One region of the Blautia sp. CAG:257 genome, then DNA from elsewhere that is predicted to be linked to it. Evidence: predicted binding sites of a transcription regulator. Region 1 holds the regulator's gene; the other holds the start of a gene.
The links. Region 1 encodes NrdR, which represses ribonucleotide reductase genes. Its sites were predicted from a motif close to CACAANATNTTGTG; they were not measured.
Positions count from the first base shown of each region.

Region 1 (8,113 bases):
ATCAACGGCAGAAAATCTCAGTTCCGGTGGTCCCTGGATGGGGAACATTATACAGAGATCGGTCCCTGCTTTGACACCAGTAAATTTTCTGATGAGTATTCACAGTTTGGGGAATTTACAGGGGCTTTTGTGGGAATTACCTGCGGTGACCGCATGATGCATTGTCACACAGCAGATTTTGACTTTTTTGATTATGAGGCAGATGAAACTGCGGCAGTAGAATAAAGGGAGGCAGGAATTATGGTAAAAAGAAAAGTAAAACTGGTTAATATCAGCGATGTGGAGAGCTTTAATGCAATCTGTTCGAAGTTTGACTGTGATATGGATCTTTCCAGTGGAAAATATTATGTGAATGCAAAATCCATTATGGGAATTTTCAGCCTTGACCTGGATTTGCCTCTGGAGCTTATGGCAGATACAGAGGATGAGGCAGCTGTAGAAGAAGCATTCCGGGAATTTATCTGTTAAAAGAGGAGAGGTAAAATGTTTATAAAAGGTGTAAATCTTGGAAACTGGCTGGTTCTGGAAAAATGGATGAGTCCTGCTTTATTTGAGGGTACGGATGCGGAGGATGAATACTGGCTTCCCCGTAAGCTTTCACGGGAGGTTTATGAGGCAAGGATTAAAATCCATCGTTCAGAATATATTACAGAAAGAGATTTTGTGACCATTAAGGCAATGGGAATGGAGGCTGTCCGTATCCCGGTTCCATATTTTGTATTTGGGGACAGAGAACCCTTTACAGGCTGCATAAAGGAACTGGATAAGGCTTTTAACTGGGCGGAAAAGTATGGGCTTACCATTCTTCTTGACCTTCATACAGCGCCTCTTGGGCAGAATGGCTTTGACAACGGAGGTATCTGCGGCGTGTGCAGATGGTCGAAAAGTCCAGAGGAAGTGGAATTTGTGCTTTCTGTTCTGGAACGTCTGGCAGAAAGATACGGAAACAGAAAAGGGCTCTGGGGAATCGAGGCCATTAATGAGCCGGTTATGGATCGCGCCTGGAAATTATTTGATGTGCCAAACCGTTATCCGGCGGCAGATAAAGACATGGCAGAAGGCTCCGGCCCTTGCACACTGGAATTTCTGAAGGATTTTTATGTGAGAGCCTATGACAGAATGAGGAAATTCCTTCCGGAAGAAAAATACGTAGTGATCCATGACGGGTTTGAGCTTCTTGCCTGGAAGGATTTTATGCAGGAAGAAAAATATGTGAATGTGGTTCTTGACACCCACCAGTATCTGATGATGGCAGAAGCTGAGGGCTGTGAACAGAACGTGGAGGCGTATCAGGAATATATCCGGGAGCATTATGAAAAAGAAATTCAGGAGATGGAGCAGTATTTTCCAGTGATCTGCGGAGAATGGTGCCTGTTTAATTCTTATGCCTGCGGCTGCGATACAAAAGGCGGCAGGAGTGTACTTAACGGTGAGGAAGGAAGCCAGAAGGAAGCTCTGGGAGTACAGGAGAAAAAGCAGATTTATCAGGCTGTGGCAGAGGCTCAGTTAAATGCCTGGAAAAAAGGAAGCGGATATTTTTACTGGAGCTACAAGCTTCTTACAGATACGGTAAACGAAAAAGGCTGGATCGGATGGGACAGCTGGGATTTGGGAAGATGTGTGGATTTCGGATGGTTTCCGACTGAGGAAAAAGATAACCGGGAATAAAAAATACAGGAATTTACAGGATTTAATCTATCAGAAACCGCCTGATAGAATTTATAAAAACAGGATCAGAAAAACAGAATCCCCTTAAACAGACAGGGCAATGAACCCAGGTCTGTTTAAGGGGATTTTTATCTCCTGCGGATTATGGTTCCATAAATTTTTTCAGCTCTTCCATAAAGGTACTGACATCCTTAAATTCTCTGTATACGGAGGCGAAACGAACATAAGCAACTGCGTCCAGCGCCTGTAAGTGTTCCATGACGATCTCGCCGATCTGATTGCTGGAAATTTCTCTGTCAGCCCGGTCAAAGATTTCTCCCTCTATAGAATCCATGATCTCTTCTATTTTTTCTACCGGAATAGGCCGTTTATAGCAGGCGCGGAGAATCCCGTCCTGAACTTTGCTGCGGCTGTAGGGTTCACGGTTCTGGTCTTTTTTTATAACGCTTAACGGAATGGTTTCTACCTTTTCGTAAGTAGTAAAGCGCTTTCCGCATGATTCACACATACGTCTTCTTCTGATGGAATTGGTGTCTTCTACAGGTCTGGAATCTACAACTCTGGTATTGTCCCGACCACAAAACGGACATTTCATGGCATTGTCCCCTTTCTATCCAGTTGAGCAGAGATATGCAAAACCTTCCAAACCCTGCTGTTATGGGCACATTATACTATAATTTTACTTTTTATGTCAACAAATGGAAATGCATAATCTGGCGTTTTTTTACATATATTTGAGAAAAAACGGTTGCTGTTATGCGCTTATGTGAGCTGAAACAAAAAGAAATCATTAATACCTGCACCTGCCGATGCCTGGGATGTCCCATTGATGTGGAATTTGACTGTAAGACCGGCCAGATCACAGCGCTGGTGGTTCCCGGACCGGGAAGGCTGTGCAGCTTTTTTGGAAGAGAAAGCGAGTATGTGATCCCCTGGAAATGTATCTGCCAGATTGGGGATGATATCATTCTGGTCCAGATCCAGGAGGAAAAATGTTTTCGCAAAGAACACCTGACATAAGCTGTCAAGGGCTTATATTTTTTATATTTTTCCGAAAAAAGTATATTTCTCCTTGTCTCTGAGAAAGCTTTTAATAAGCAAAAGAGAGAAGGAGGATGTTTCGATGGCGCTTAATAAAGTAGAAATCTGTGGAGTAAATACCTCTGAGCTTCCTGTTTTGAAGCCCGAGGAAAAGGAGGAATTGTTCCGCAGGATCAAGGAGGGAGACAAAGAAGCAAGAGAGCAGTACATCAAAGGAAATTTAAGACTTGTATTAAGTGTGATCAGACGGTTTCAGAACAGCAATGAAAATGCAGACGATCTGTTTCAGATCGGATGTATCGGACTGATGAAAGCCATTGATAATTTTGATACAACACTGCAGGTTAAATTTTCTACCTATGCAGTGCCTATGATCATTGGAGAAATACGAAGATATTTAAGAGATAATAACAGTATCCGCGTCAGCCGTTCTCTGCGGGATATTGCCTATAAGGCCATTTATGCCAGAGAAAATTATACAAAGCAGCATCTGAGAGAGCCTACGATCGCAGAAATCTCTCAGGAAACAGGAATCGAAAAGGAAATGATCGTTTATGCAATGGATGCCATCCAAAATCCGGTAAGTCTTTTTGAACCGGTGTATACAGAGGGAGGAGATACTCTTTATGTGATGGATCAGATTAGTGATAAAAAGAACAGAGAGGAAAAATGGGTGGAAAACCTTTCGCTTCGGGAAGCGCTGGAAAGACTTTCAGACAGGGAGCGGCATATTATAGAAATGCGTTTTTATGACGGGAAAACGCAGATGGAAGTGGCGGAGGAAGTAGGGATTTCTCAGGCCCAGGTCAGCCGCCTGGAAAAAAATGCGCTGAAAAGCATGAAAAACTTTTTGGGAACATAAAGAGAATAAAAACTGCCGCAGAGCAGAAGTGAGCGTTTATCAGCACTTTGCCTGCGGCAGTTTTTCGTTTATTTTATTAAGAACTGGGAGGATTAAACGATACCCTGGGCTTTCATTGCATCTACAACTTTTTCAAATCCTGCAATGTTAGCGCCTACAACGAAATTGTCTTTCATATCATAGCGCTGTGCAGCATCGTCGATCTTTTTGTAGATATCTTTCATAATGCCGTGAAGCTTTTCGTCTACTTCTTCTGCACTCCAGGAAAGTCTCATGGAGTTCTGGCTCATTTCAAGAGCTGAGGTAGCCACGCCGCCTGCATTGGATGCTTTTCCCGGAAGGAAGAGAACGCCGTTTTCCATAGCATATTCCGTAGCGTCCAGAGTAGTAGGCATATTTGCACCTTCTACAATGTATTTGCAGCCGTTTGCAATAAGAGTCTTAACAGCATCGAGGCCAAGCTCATTCTGAGTTGCACAGGGAAGGTATACATCGCATTTGATGTTCCAGATGCCAACGCCTTCGGTAAAGGATGCTCCTTCTACACGGTCAGCATATTCTCTGATACGTCCGCGTTTTACTTCTTTAATATCTTTTACAATATCAAGCTTGATACCTTCAGGATCATGGATATATCCGTTGGAGTCGCACATTGCAACAACCTTTGCGCCAAGCTGTGTCGCTTTTTCGGCAGCGTAGATCGCAACGTTTCCGGAGCCTGTGACGATTACGGTTTTTCCGCTGAGTTCATCATTGTGTGCCTTCATCAGCTCATCAAGAATGTAAACAACGCCGTAACCGGTAGCCTGAGTACGTACAAGTGATCCGCCGTAGGTAAGACCTTTTCCTGTAAGAACGCCTTCGCTGAGGTCGCGGATACGTTTGTACTGTCCGTACAGATAGCCGATCTCACGTCCGCCTACACCGATATCGCCTGCCGGTACGTCTGTGTCAGCGCCGATATATTTGCAGAGCTCAGTCATAAAGCTCTGGCAGAACGCCATAACCTCTCTGTCGGATTTGCCTTTGGGATCAAAGTTGGAACCGCCCTTGCCGCCGCCGATAGGAAGTCCTGTGAGAGAATTTTTGAAGATCTGTTCAAAGCCAAGGAACTTCAGAATGCTCTGGTTTACAGACGGATGGAAGCGAAGTCCTCCCTTGTATGGTCCGATGGCGCTGTTAAACTGTACACGATAACCTTTGTTTACCTGTACCTTTCCGCTGTCATCTACCCACGGAACACGGAAGGAAATGATTCGTTCCGGCTCTACCAGACGTTCAAGAATAGAAAGTCTGCGGTATTCTTCTTCATTTTTGTCAATGACTACCTTCAGGGAATCCAGAACTTCTTTTACTGCCTGATGGAATTCCGGTTCACCCGGGTTCTGTGCTACGACTCTTTCGTATACCTCTTCTGTGTAAGACATAATAATTCCTCCTCATCCATTTTTATCCGAGTTTTTTGCTGTCAGATATCTGTCAGCAATGATGCTATTATACACTAAAGTGGTAAGGCTGAAAAGAGCAGTGTGAAAATTTTCTGTAAAAAATTATGGAAGAGAAGAGCCGGTTTATTGTGAAAATTTTTCCAGAAGCATTCCGGAAGCTTTTCAGAAGCGGGAATTTATTTTTGTAGACCGGAATGAAAAAAAATGGTATACTGTCAATTGAGGATATTGTTGGAACAACAATAGTAGAAAGGAATGAGGAGGGGCCTTGATTGGACAGAAGTGAAATGTGAAAGGAGAAATCATGTATGACAGGATTTAACATGAAAGTAACACCGGAGATTGAACAGCTGACAGAAATGTGTAAGGATCACAGCAGCATTGATCTGTCACTCTACGGGAAATACAATGTAAAAAGAGGACTGCGTGATATTAACGGAAAGGGTGTCCTTGCAGGGCTTACCCAGGTTTCCAATGTTCAGGCAGTGAAGGTAGTGGATGGAAAAGAAGTTCCCTGTGCAGGAAGTCTGTATTACAGAGGATATAATATCAAAGACCTGACAGCAGGATTTGTAAAGGACGATCGTTTTGGCTTTGAAGAAACTACATATCTGCTTTTATTTGGTGTGCTGCCTGATAAAAAGCAGCTGGAGGAATTTAAGCAGCTTCTTGCGAATCAGCGTTCTCTTCCGAGAAACTTTGTCCGTGATGTAGTAATGAAAGCGCCGGGAAGGGATATTATGAATGCTCTTTCCAGAAGTGTGCTGACCCTTTACTCCTATGATAATAATCCGGATGATATTTCTCTTCCGAATGTACTTCGCCAGTGCCTGAATCTGATCAGCGTATTTCCGCTTCTGTCTGTTTACGGATATCAGGCCTACAACCACTATATAAGAGGAAAGAGCCTGTATATTCATAATCCCAAAAAAGAACTGTCTACAGCAGAGAATATCCTTCGTATTCTGAGACCTGACAAGAAATATACAGATCTGGAAGCCAAGATCCTGGATCTGGCTCTGATTCTTCATATGGAGCACGGCGGAGGTAATAACTCTACATTTACCACACATGTAGTTTCTTCTTCTGGAACAGATACCTATTCTGCCATTGCTGCGGCTCTGGGTTCACTGAAGGGACCAAAGCACGGCGGTGCCAATATTAAGGTAATCCGTATGTTCCAGGATATGAAAAAGGAGGTTCATGACTGGGAAGATGAGGACGAGGTACGCAATTATTTGAGACGCCTTCTTCACAAAGAGGCCTTTGACAGACGGGGGCTGATTTATGGTATGGGTCATGCCATCTATTCTGTATCCGACCCCAGAGCTGAAGTCCTTAAAAGCTTTGTGGAAAGTCTTGCAAAAGAAAAAGGCAGGATGAAGGATTACAATCTGTATTCCATGGTAGAAAAAATGGCACCGGAGGTTATTGCAGAAGAGCGCCGTATTTACAAGGGCGTCAGCGCCAACGTGGATTTTTACAGTGGATTTGTGTACAGTATGCTGGATCTTCCTCTGGAGCTTTATACACCGATGTTTGCGGTGGCACGTATTGTGGGCTGGAGCGCTCATCGTATGGAGGAGCTGATCAATACAGACAAGATCATTCGTCCCGCATACAAAAATGTGCTGGAAGCAGCGGAATATGTGCCGCTTGATCAGCGCTGAAAAAAGTAGAGCAGGAGATAAAAATGTTTCGATGTTTTTTCCCGGATGAATATCTGGAATCTGCTTATGCAGTGAACTATGAAAAATTATATCAGGAGGGAGTCAGAGGGCTTCTGTTCGATATCGACAATACGCTGGTGCCTCACGGGGCACCGGCAGATAAACGGGCAGTAGAGCTCTTTGAGCGCCTTCGAAAAATCGGATTTAAAAGCTGCTTCTTATCAAATAACCAGATTCAGAGAGTAGCTTCTTTTAATGAAAAAATAGGGGAGCGTTTTATTGAAAACGCACATAAACCGGCAGTACGCAATTATCAGAAAGCCATGGAACTGCTGGGAACAGACTGTTCCAACACCGTTTTTATCGGGGATCAGCTTTTTACAGATATCTATGGAGCAAAAAGAGCGGGAATCCGTAATATTCTTGTAAAGCCGATCCATCCGAAAGAAGAGATCCAAATCGTTTTAAAACGATATCTGGAAAGAATCGTACTTTATTTTTACAGGAAAGAGGAGGGGACTTTATGAACCATGTGGTGATCATCGGGTTTATGGGTTCAGGTAAGACGAGAGTAGGCAAGCAGCTTTCCAGAGATCTGGGACTGCCTTTTGTAGATCTTGAAAAATTAATTGTAAAGAAAATGAATCTTTCAGTAAGAGAGATATTTGAGAAATTTGGAGAGCCGTTTTTCCGGGCATTGGAGACAATGGCACTGAAGGAACTGATCAATGACAGTGAAAGAAGAGTGATTTCTCTGGGATCCGGGCTTCCGCTTCAGGAACAGAATCAGAAGTATCTGAAAGAGCTGGGTACAGTGGTATATCTGAAAGGATCACTGGAAACACTGAAAAAAAGACTGGAAGGCTCCAGCAAAGATCCGCTTCTGGATGGAGAAGACCGGGATGATAAGATCAAAAAGCTTCTTAAGCAGCGAGATCCTGTTTATCAGAAGTTTGCGGACATTCAGGTGGTGACAGGAGTGAAGCCATTTGAGGAGCTGGTTCATGAAATTGAGGAAAAATTAGCGGCATACGAAAAAAACAGTTGAAAAAACCGCTATGGTATTATAGAATGATGGGTAGTGAACATTACAATAAGGAGGAAATAAATTATGATTTCAGCAGGTGATTTCAAAAACGGTGTCACACTTGAAATTGAAGGAAATGTATGTCAGATCGTTGAATTTCAGCATGTAAAACCTGGAAAGGGTGCTGCTTTTGTCAGAACAAAATATAAAAACATTATTACAGGGGCTGTTCTGGAGAAATCCTTCCGTCCTACAGAGAAATTCCCACAGGCTCGTATTGACCGTGTGGATATGAGCTATCTGTACAACGATGGCGACCTTTACAACTTTATGAATGTGGAAACTTACGATCAGATTGCGCTTACAGCAGATCAGGTTGGAGATTCTCTGAAGTTTG
Region 1 covers NZ_HF998993.1:20,016-28,128, forward strand. The annotation lists gene QVP40_RS01880 (glycoside hydrolase family 43 protein) at 1-225, shown strand, start outside; gene QVP40_RS01885 (HPr family phosphocarrier protein) at 241-468, shown strand; gene QVP40_RS01890 (glycoside hydrolase family 5 protein) at 484-1,668, shown strand; gene nrdR (transcriptional regulator NrdR) at 1,811-2,263, opposite strand; gene QVP40_RS01900 (PRC-barrel domain-containing protein) at 2,425-2,688, shown strand; gene sigG (RNA polymerase sporulation sigma factor SigG) at 2,792-3,571, shown strand; gene gdhA (NADP-specific glutamate dehydrogenase) at 3,664-4,998, opposite strand; gene QVP40_RS01915 (citrate/2-methylcitrate synthase) at 5,328-6,689, shown strand; gene QVP40_RS01920 (YqeG family HAD IIIA-type phosphatase) at 6,713-7,216, shown strand; gene QVP40_RS01925 (shikimate kinase) at 7,213-7,737, shown strand; gene efp (elongation factor P) at 7,801-8,113, shown strand, end outside.

Region 2 (8,113 bases), on a different contig from region 1:
CGGCGGATTTCTTCACACCAGTGAAATCCGTTAAAATACGGAAGCTTCAGATCCAGAAGCACCAGATGAGCTTCGGATCGCACAAATTCTCCCATAATATCCCTGAAATCCTCCGCTGCCGTTACCTGATATCCCCAGGATTCCAGATGTTTTTTTATCAGAGAACAGAGCATCTCGTCATCTTCTGCGAGAAATATCCTGTACATTAAAGCTCCTCGTCCACATACTTCTGTATGTTGGATGCATTTACATATTTTTTCAGATGCTCTCCGTCTGTGATCACCAGGGTAGGCGCCTGCATAATGCCGAACTGTCTCGCCATATCCGGGTTCTTTTCTGCGTCAATGATCTCCAGCTCCTCACCCTCCAGCATTTTTTTCGCCATACGGCAGTTCGGGCAGGTGCTTGTGGTAAACAGATATTTATGGGTTTCCACAGGCTGTACTTTTACATCGTCCTCAGTCATTGTCACTACACTTGTGTGAACCTTTTTCAGGGAAGAATGCACAACATCATAAAGGGTTCTGTTTTTATATTCCTGAGCCTTTCCGTCATTCCAGTTCTGGACCGGACGGTAATAGCCTGTAATACGGCTGTATACCTCAGCCTTTTTGCCGCATTTCGGACAGGTAAAGTGTTCTCCGCTGAGATATCCGTGCTCGCTGCATACAGAGTAAGTAGGAGAAATCGTATAATAAGGCAGCTTATAATTTTCTGCGATTTTCCGCACAAGAGAAGCGGCGGCCTTCCAGTCAGGAAGCTTTTCTCCCAGAAATCCGTGGAATACTGTTCCTGATGTATAAAGGGTCTGAAGCTCATCCTGGATATCAAGAGCGTCAAAAATATCCGAACTGAATTCAACCGGAAGATGAGAGCTGTTTGTATAATACGGGGTATCGCCCTCTTTTCCTGCTGTTTTAATGTCAGGCCAGCGTTTTCTGTCATGCTTGGCAAGCCTGTATGCTGTGGACTCCGCCGGTGTTGCCTCCAGATTAAACAGCTCGCCCTGATACTGCTCCTGATAATCGGAGAGCCGGTTTCTCATATGCTCCAGAACTTCTTTTGTAAACTTCTGGGTACGCTCATCTGTCATATCACAGCCCAGCCATCTTGCATTCAGCCCCGCCTCGTTCATTCCCACAAGACCGATCGTGGAAAAGTGATTGTCAAAGCTTCCCAGATACCTCTTTGTGTAAGGATAAAGTCCCTCATTTAAAAGTCTGGAGATCACCTGTCTCTTGATATGCAGAGATCTTGCCGCAATGTCCATCATATGGTCCAGTCTGCGGTAAAACTCTTCCGGATTTCTTGACTGATAGGCGATTCTCGGCATATTAATGGTAACCACCCCTACAGACCCCGTGCTTTCTCCTGAGCCGAAAAAGCCGCCACTTTTTTTGCGAAGCTCACGAAGATCCAGACGGAGACGGCAGCACATGCTGCGGATATCACTTGGCTTCATATCACTGTTAATATAATTGGAAAAATACGGCGTTCCGTATTTTGCTGTCATTTCAAAAAGAAGCTGATTATTCAGAGTATCTGACCAGTCAAAATCCTTTGTAATAGAATAGGTGGGAATCGGATACTGGAAACCTCTTCCATTGGCATCTCCCTCGATCATGGTTTCGATAAAGGCGCGGTTTACCATATCCATTTCTTTTTTGCAGTCCTTATATTTAAAATCCATTTCCTTTCCGCCAACAATTGCAGGCAGCTCTGCCAGATCATCCGGGACTGTCCAGTCAAGAGTGATATTGGAAAACGGAGCCTGTGTTCCCCAGCGGCTTGGAGTGTTGACGCCATAAATAAAGGATTCAATGCATTTTTTCACCTCACGGTAAGACAGCTTATCTGCTTTGACAAAGGGCGCAAGATAAGTATCGAAGGAAGAAAATGCCTGAGCTCCCGCCCATTCATTCTGCATGATCCCCAGGAAATTGACCATCTGATTACAGAGTACGCTTAAATGCTTTGCCGGAGCAGAAGTAATCTTGCCTTCAATACCTCCAAGCCCCTCCTGGATCAGCTGTTTTAAGGACCAGCCTGCACAGTAGCCTGTCAGCATGGAAAGATCATGGATGTGAATATCCGCATTTCTGTGAGCGTCTGCAATCTCATTGTCATAGATCTCAGACAGCCAGTAATTGGCAGTGACAGCTCCGGAATTGCTGAGGATCAGACCTCCTACTGAATAAGTAACTGTAGAGTTCTCTTTTACGCGCCAATCCTCCACCTTTACATAACTGTTTACTATTTCTTTGTAGTCCAGGATCGTGGATTTCATATTTCGGATTTTTTCCCTCTGCTTGCGGTAAAGAATATACGCCTTTGCCACATCGCTGTAGCCGGCCTGGATCAGAACGTTCTCCACACTGTCCTGAATATCCTCCACAGTGACCCTGTCATCCTGAATCTTATCCTGAAAATCAGCTGTCACACGCAGCGACAGAAGATCGATCATATCCTTGCTGTAATTCTTTTCTTTTGCATCAAATGCTCTGCTGATAGCAGACGAAATTTTAGCCATCTGAAATTCAGCAATTTCCCCATCACGTTTTACTACCTGAAACATAAGTCCTTCTTCCTCCCTTGCTTTGCTCGCTCTTATTTTCTGCTGATAGATTACATTGTAGCAAAGGTCACAGGTTCCGTCAACCGCAAAAACCACCATATATTGTGCGATCATACCTTTCACACTCTATATGATGGTTCTGTTTTCCTGTATTTACAGGCTTTCCGATGTTTTTCAAAACCCGGAAATTTATTTTTTTATACAAATGTGACCTGCCCTGTTATCCAGGACAGCCAAAATTACAGCGCTCCTGTTACAATCAGCCCCGGGGCATAACATTCACAAAAAACTCCGCAGGAATTTTTGCCTGGACAAAAATTCCGTCCTCTCTGTATTCCTCAGAGAGAAGCTGTCCGTATTCCCGGATCATCTGGATTTTTCCGGCTTCTTTATAAGCATACAGCTCCTCAATATAAATCTGGCTTTCTGCCAGAAGCCGGGATAACAGCTCTCTTAACTCACACAGTCCCCTGCCTGTTCTGGCAGAACATTTTACCGTATAGTCTGCCCGCAGATCACGCAGCTCTGAATCAGGCACAAGGTCCTGTTTATTCAGAAGTGTAATGATCTTTTTCCCGGAAACACCAAGCTCCTTCAGAGTTTCATAAACTACCTGCATCTGTGTTTCAGCCCGTGGATTGGAAGCGTCTACCACATGGATGATGTAATCTGCATATTTCGCCTCTTCCAATGTACTTTTAAAGGCTTCCACCAGATGATGAGGAAGCTTTCTGATAAACCCTACGGTATCTGTCAGAAGGATCTGCTGTCCGTCATCAAGCTCCATTACTCTTGTTGTGGGATCAAGGGTTGCAAAAAGTTTATCCTCCGCCTGCACTCCTGCTCCGGTGAGAGTGTTCAGAAGCGTAGACTTTCCTGCATTGGTATACCCCACAATAGCAGCGGTCTTCAGTCTTCCCTTTGATCTGCTGCCGCGGATCAGCTCACGGTGTTTTTCCACCTGTACCAGCTCCGCTTTCAATGCCGAGATTCTGGTGCGGATAAGACGTCTGTCCGTCTCCAGCTTTTTCTCGCCGGGTCCCCTTGTTCCAATACCTCCGCCCAGTCTGGACAGGGAATCTCTTAATCCTACCAGACGTGCGGACCGGTAACGGAGCTGAGCAAGCTCCACCTGGATCTTGCCTTCGCTGGTCACTGCTCTTCCCGCAAAAATATCCAGAATCAGCAGCGTTCTGTCCATAACCTTACATTCCAGCTCCCGCTCCAGATTATTCAGCTGCGACGGTGAAAGCTCATCATCACAGATAATTCCGTTTGCATCAAGAGCAGTCAGGAGATTTTTCACTTCCTGAATTTTGCCTTTTCCGATATAGGTTCCCGGATGTACTGCTTCTCTGTTCTGAATGACCTTTGTCGCAGTTTCTGCTCCTGCAGTTTCTGCCAGCTCCTGAAGCTCGTCCAGGGATGCCTCCACATCATCTCCGATATCAGTCTGCACCCCTACAAGGATCACCCGCTCCTGAATTTCCTTAAAATCATACAACTGCATATCAACCCTCCCAGGATGTCTGTTCTTCTGCCGAAGCTGTGTCCTGTCCTTCTTCCGGGGCAGGTTCCTCTACATTTTCCTGCGCGATCCTGGACTGGAGAAATTCCAGTTCCTTCTTTGCTTCCTGGTCATCGGGATACATTTTCATATACTCCTGAGCCTTTGAAAAAGCGGTGTTAAAGTCAAGCTGTTTCTCATATGCAACAATTTCATTAAATAAAAGCTCCTGCATCTCGTCTGTATCTGCAGCCTCAAGTCCGCTGGCAATATTTACCAGTGCGCTCTGATAATCTCCGTCTGCTATATCACACAGAGCCAGCCCGTTGTATCCCTCTGCCTTACGGCTTTCTTCTGCATTCAGATAATCCTGATACATGGATCTGGCTGCAGCAGTATCATTCTGGGCAAAACATACCATTCCCAGCAAAGAGAGTGCCTCCACGCTTCCCTTTTCAGAAGCCTTTGTCAGTTCGTTCCTGGCATTTTCATAATCCTGCATATAGTAATAAATACGGCCCCGCTCGCAGTAATCTTCTGCATTCCCGGGCTCAGTTTTCAGAATTGCTTCCAGATACCGTGTCCCGTCAGCCTCCATGCCTCTGCTCTGGTAGGCTTCGTAAATCTGAAGAGCCATGTCATAATCGGCTTTCTCTCCGTATGCCTGTTCAAAATTTGATGCCGCCTCATCATAGGCATCCATTGCAAGCGCCACACAGCCTGTTAAAAAATACAGATCTGCATTCATGGAATAATCAGACGCCAGAGCCTGACAGTCTGCCATGGCATCATCCGGAAGCCCTGCTTTCAGCTGTGCAGTTGCACGGTATGCAAGCAGATCCTGCCTTATGGATTTTTTTACCCGGTTCTGTGACAGCGCCTGAGTAAAGCTCTCCACAGCTCCCTGATAATCTCCCAGGCGCAGTTTTGCGATTCCTGCGCCTCTCAGAGACTCCGCCGTCTTATAGCTGTAGGAAACAGAAGTCTCATAACCTGTCAGCGCTTCCTGATAACTTCCCTGCTCCAGATTTTCTTCTGCCTGCCTGTAAGTATTCTGTTTTTCACCCCCGCAGCCTGTAAGGAGAGACGCTCCTATACAGACTGCCAGTATCCGTCCGATTTTTCCTGTTTTCATGTATATCCTTTTTATTCTACAATAAGCCCTTCGGCTTCGATCACCTTTACCACATTGTCCACATGTTCCGCACAGATCTCTTCGGTTCCCGCTTCTACCATAACGCGGATCAGAGGCTCTGTTCCGCTTTCTCTCACAAGAATGCGTCCGTCTGTGCCAAGCGCTCTGGCAGCTGCCTCCACAGCCTCTTTTACCTTTGGATTTTCTCTGGCTGCCACTTTGTCTGCAACGCGTACATTTCTCAGGATCTGCGGGTAAACCTTCATTTCTTTTGCAAGATCACAAAGTGTTGTCTTTTTCTCCACGCAGGCCTCCATCAGCATCAGAGAGGTAAGGATTCCGTCTCCGGTTGCTGAATATTTGCTGAATATAATATGTCCGGACTGCTCTCCTCCAATACTGTAATTGTTTTCCAGCATATTTTCCGCAACATATTTATCGCCTACCGCTGTCTGCTCATAGCTGATCCCCTCGCGCTCCAGAGCCTTATAAAGTCCCATATTTGACATAACTGTAGTGACTACTGTATTTCCGTTCAGCCTTCCCTGCTCTCTCAGGTATTTGCCGCATACGTACATGATCTTGTCGCCGTCGATAATGTTTCCTCTGTGATCCACAGCAATACAGCGGTCTGCATCGCCGTCATAGGCAAAGCCCACATCCAGACCTTTTTCCACAACAAATCTCTGAAGCACCTCAATATGGGTAGAACCGCAGTTGGTATTAATGTTTGTTCCATCCGGGTCATTATTGATCACATAGGTTTTTGCACGGAGAGCGTCAAACACACTTTTTGCAATTGCAGATGAGCTTCCGTTGGAGCAGTCCAGACCCACACGGATATTCTTGAAATCACGGCATGGAATAGAGATCAGATAGCCGATATAACGGTTTCTTCCTGAGGCAAAATCCACAGTTCTTCCAATATCCTCTCCGGTTGCCAGAGGCAGCTCTTCCAGCTTTCCGTCCAGATAAGCCTCGATCCTTGCCTCTACCTCGGCTTCGATCTTCTGTCCGTTTCCATTCAGAAGCTTGATTCCATTGTCATAAAAAGGATTGTGGCTTGCAGAGATCATGATTCCACAGTCAAAGTCTTCTGTACGGACCACATAAGAAACGCTGGGAGTTGTGGTTACATGAAGAAGATATGCATCTGCACCGGAAGCAGTCAGACCTGCTACCAGAGCATATTCAAACATATAGCTGCTTCTTCTTGTGTCCTTTCCGATTACGATCTTTGCCTTATGGTCGCGTCCATAGTACCATCCCACATAACGTCCTACTTTAAAAGCATGATCTACAGTAAGCTGTACATTTGCTTCGCCGCGAAAGCCGTCTGTTCCAAAATATTTTCCCATAATAATTCCTCCTTGAAGTCCATTGTGCCGACACAACGGGAAACTGCTTATTTATAAAGTGTCTCCGGATAAACGCCCTCTTTTGCAAGTCTGTCAAAAGCAGCGATCACCACTTCTTTGTCTTCCTGATAGGTCACCCCAAACCAGGTATCCTTTGTATCCAGTACATCAACCTTTGCTTTTCCTTCCTTGATCAGACGGTCGATCATCTCCGGAAGAAGATATTCTTTTCTAATATCAGCTGCGTCAAGATTCTGAAGAAACTCCACAAAGCCCTTTTCCAGCACGTCCATAAATGCAGGAGTCAGTCCCCACATATTCATGGAAACAAGGCTGTTTACATCCAGCTCTTCTGCTGTTCCGTCTGCGTTTCTGGATTCTGCCCCGTTCTCAGTCTTATAAATATCATGAGTCTCTGTTACGCCTGTAAGCGCTCCGTTTTCAATGTGGCAGACGCCTCTGGTTACGCTTCCGTTATCGCTGAGGGTATTTCCAAGACGGAATCCGGCCATACAGATATGAAGAAGTCCATCCTCCGGCTGCTCCTGCACCAGATAGTCATGTACTTTTACATATGCTTCTTTTCCATAATAATCATCTGCATTAATTACCATAAACGGCTCGGACAGAACATTCTTTGCCGCAAGAACTGCCTGACCTGTTCCCCATGGCTTTGTTCTGTCAGCCGGCTTCTCAAAGCCGTCCGGAAGATCTTCCAGTGACTGAAACGCATACTCAACTTCTGTGATCTGTTCAATTTTATTGCCGATCACAGCGCGGAATTCCTCTTCCAGATCCTTTCTGATAATAAAGACAACCTTATTAAATCCTGCTTCCAGAGCATCGTAAATGGAATATTCCATAATGATCTCCCCGTTTGGTCCCACAGGAGCAAGCTGTTTGATTCCTTTTCCAAAGCGGCTTCCGATTCCGGCAGCCATGATTACCAGTGCTGTTTTTTTCATTTCATTCTCCTCCATATATCTATATATTGGTATTCCTGTATTTTACCTTTTATAAGGTTCCATACTGTAATACTTTTTTATCACTTTATCTCCTAAGCTTCCTCATTGTTGAGATTTGCCAGTTTTGCCGCCTGATCAGCCGCGATCAGACTGTCTATGATCTCGCTGAGATCTCCGCCCAGAATGCTGTCCAGACGGTGCAGGGTGAGCTTGATCCTGTGGTCTGTCACACGTCCCTGAGGGAAATTATAAGTACGGATCTTCTCAGAACGGTCTCCTGTTCCGATCTGACTTCTTCTGGCCTCAGCCTCTGCATCATGCTGCTTTGCAAGCTCCATTTCATACAAACGGGAACGCAGCACCTTCAGAGCCTTGTCTTTGTTTTTAAGCTGTGATTTTTCATCCTGACAGGAAATTACGATTCCTGTGGGGATATGAGTCAGACGTACCGCAGAGTCTGTGGTATTGACACACTGGCCGCCGTTTCCGGATGCACGGAACACATCAAACTTGCAGTCGTTCATATCCAGATGGAAATCGATTTCCTCCGCCTCAGGCATAATAGCAACCGTA
Region 2 covers NZ_HF999064.1:14,581-22,693, forward strand. The annotation lists gene QVP40_RS08255 (response regulator transcription factor) at 1-206, opposite strand, end outside; gene QVP40_RS08260 (ribonucleoside triphosphate reductase) at 206-2,575, opposite strand; gene hflX (GTPase HflX) at 2,835-4,085, opposite strand; gene QVP40_RS08270 (tetratricopeptide repeat protein) at 4,087-5,217, opposite strand; gene glmM (phosphoglucosamine mutase) at 5,229-6,575, opposite strand; gene QVP40_RS08280 (nucleotidyltransferase family protein) at 6,623-7,540, opposite strand; gene prfA (peptide chain release factor 1) at 7,633-8,113, opposite strand, start outside.
Region 2: a site for NrdR is predicted at 2,669-2,682, ahead of QVP40_RS08260 (ribonucleoside triphosphate reductase). Genes of this name have one in related genera too.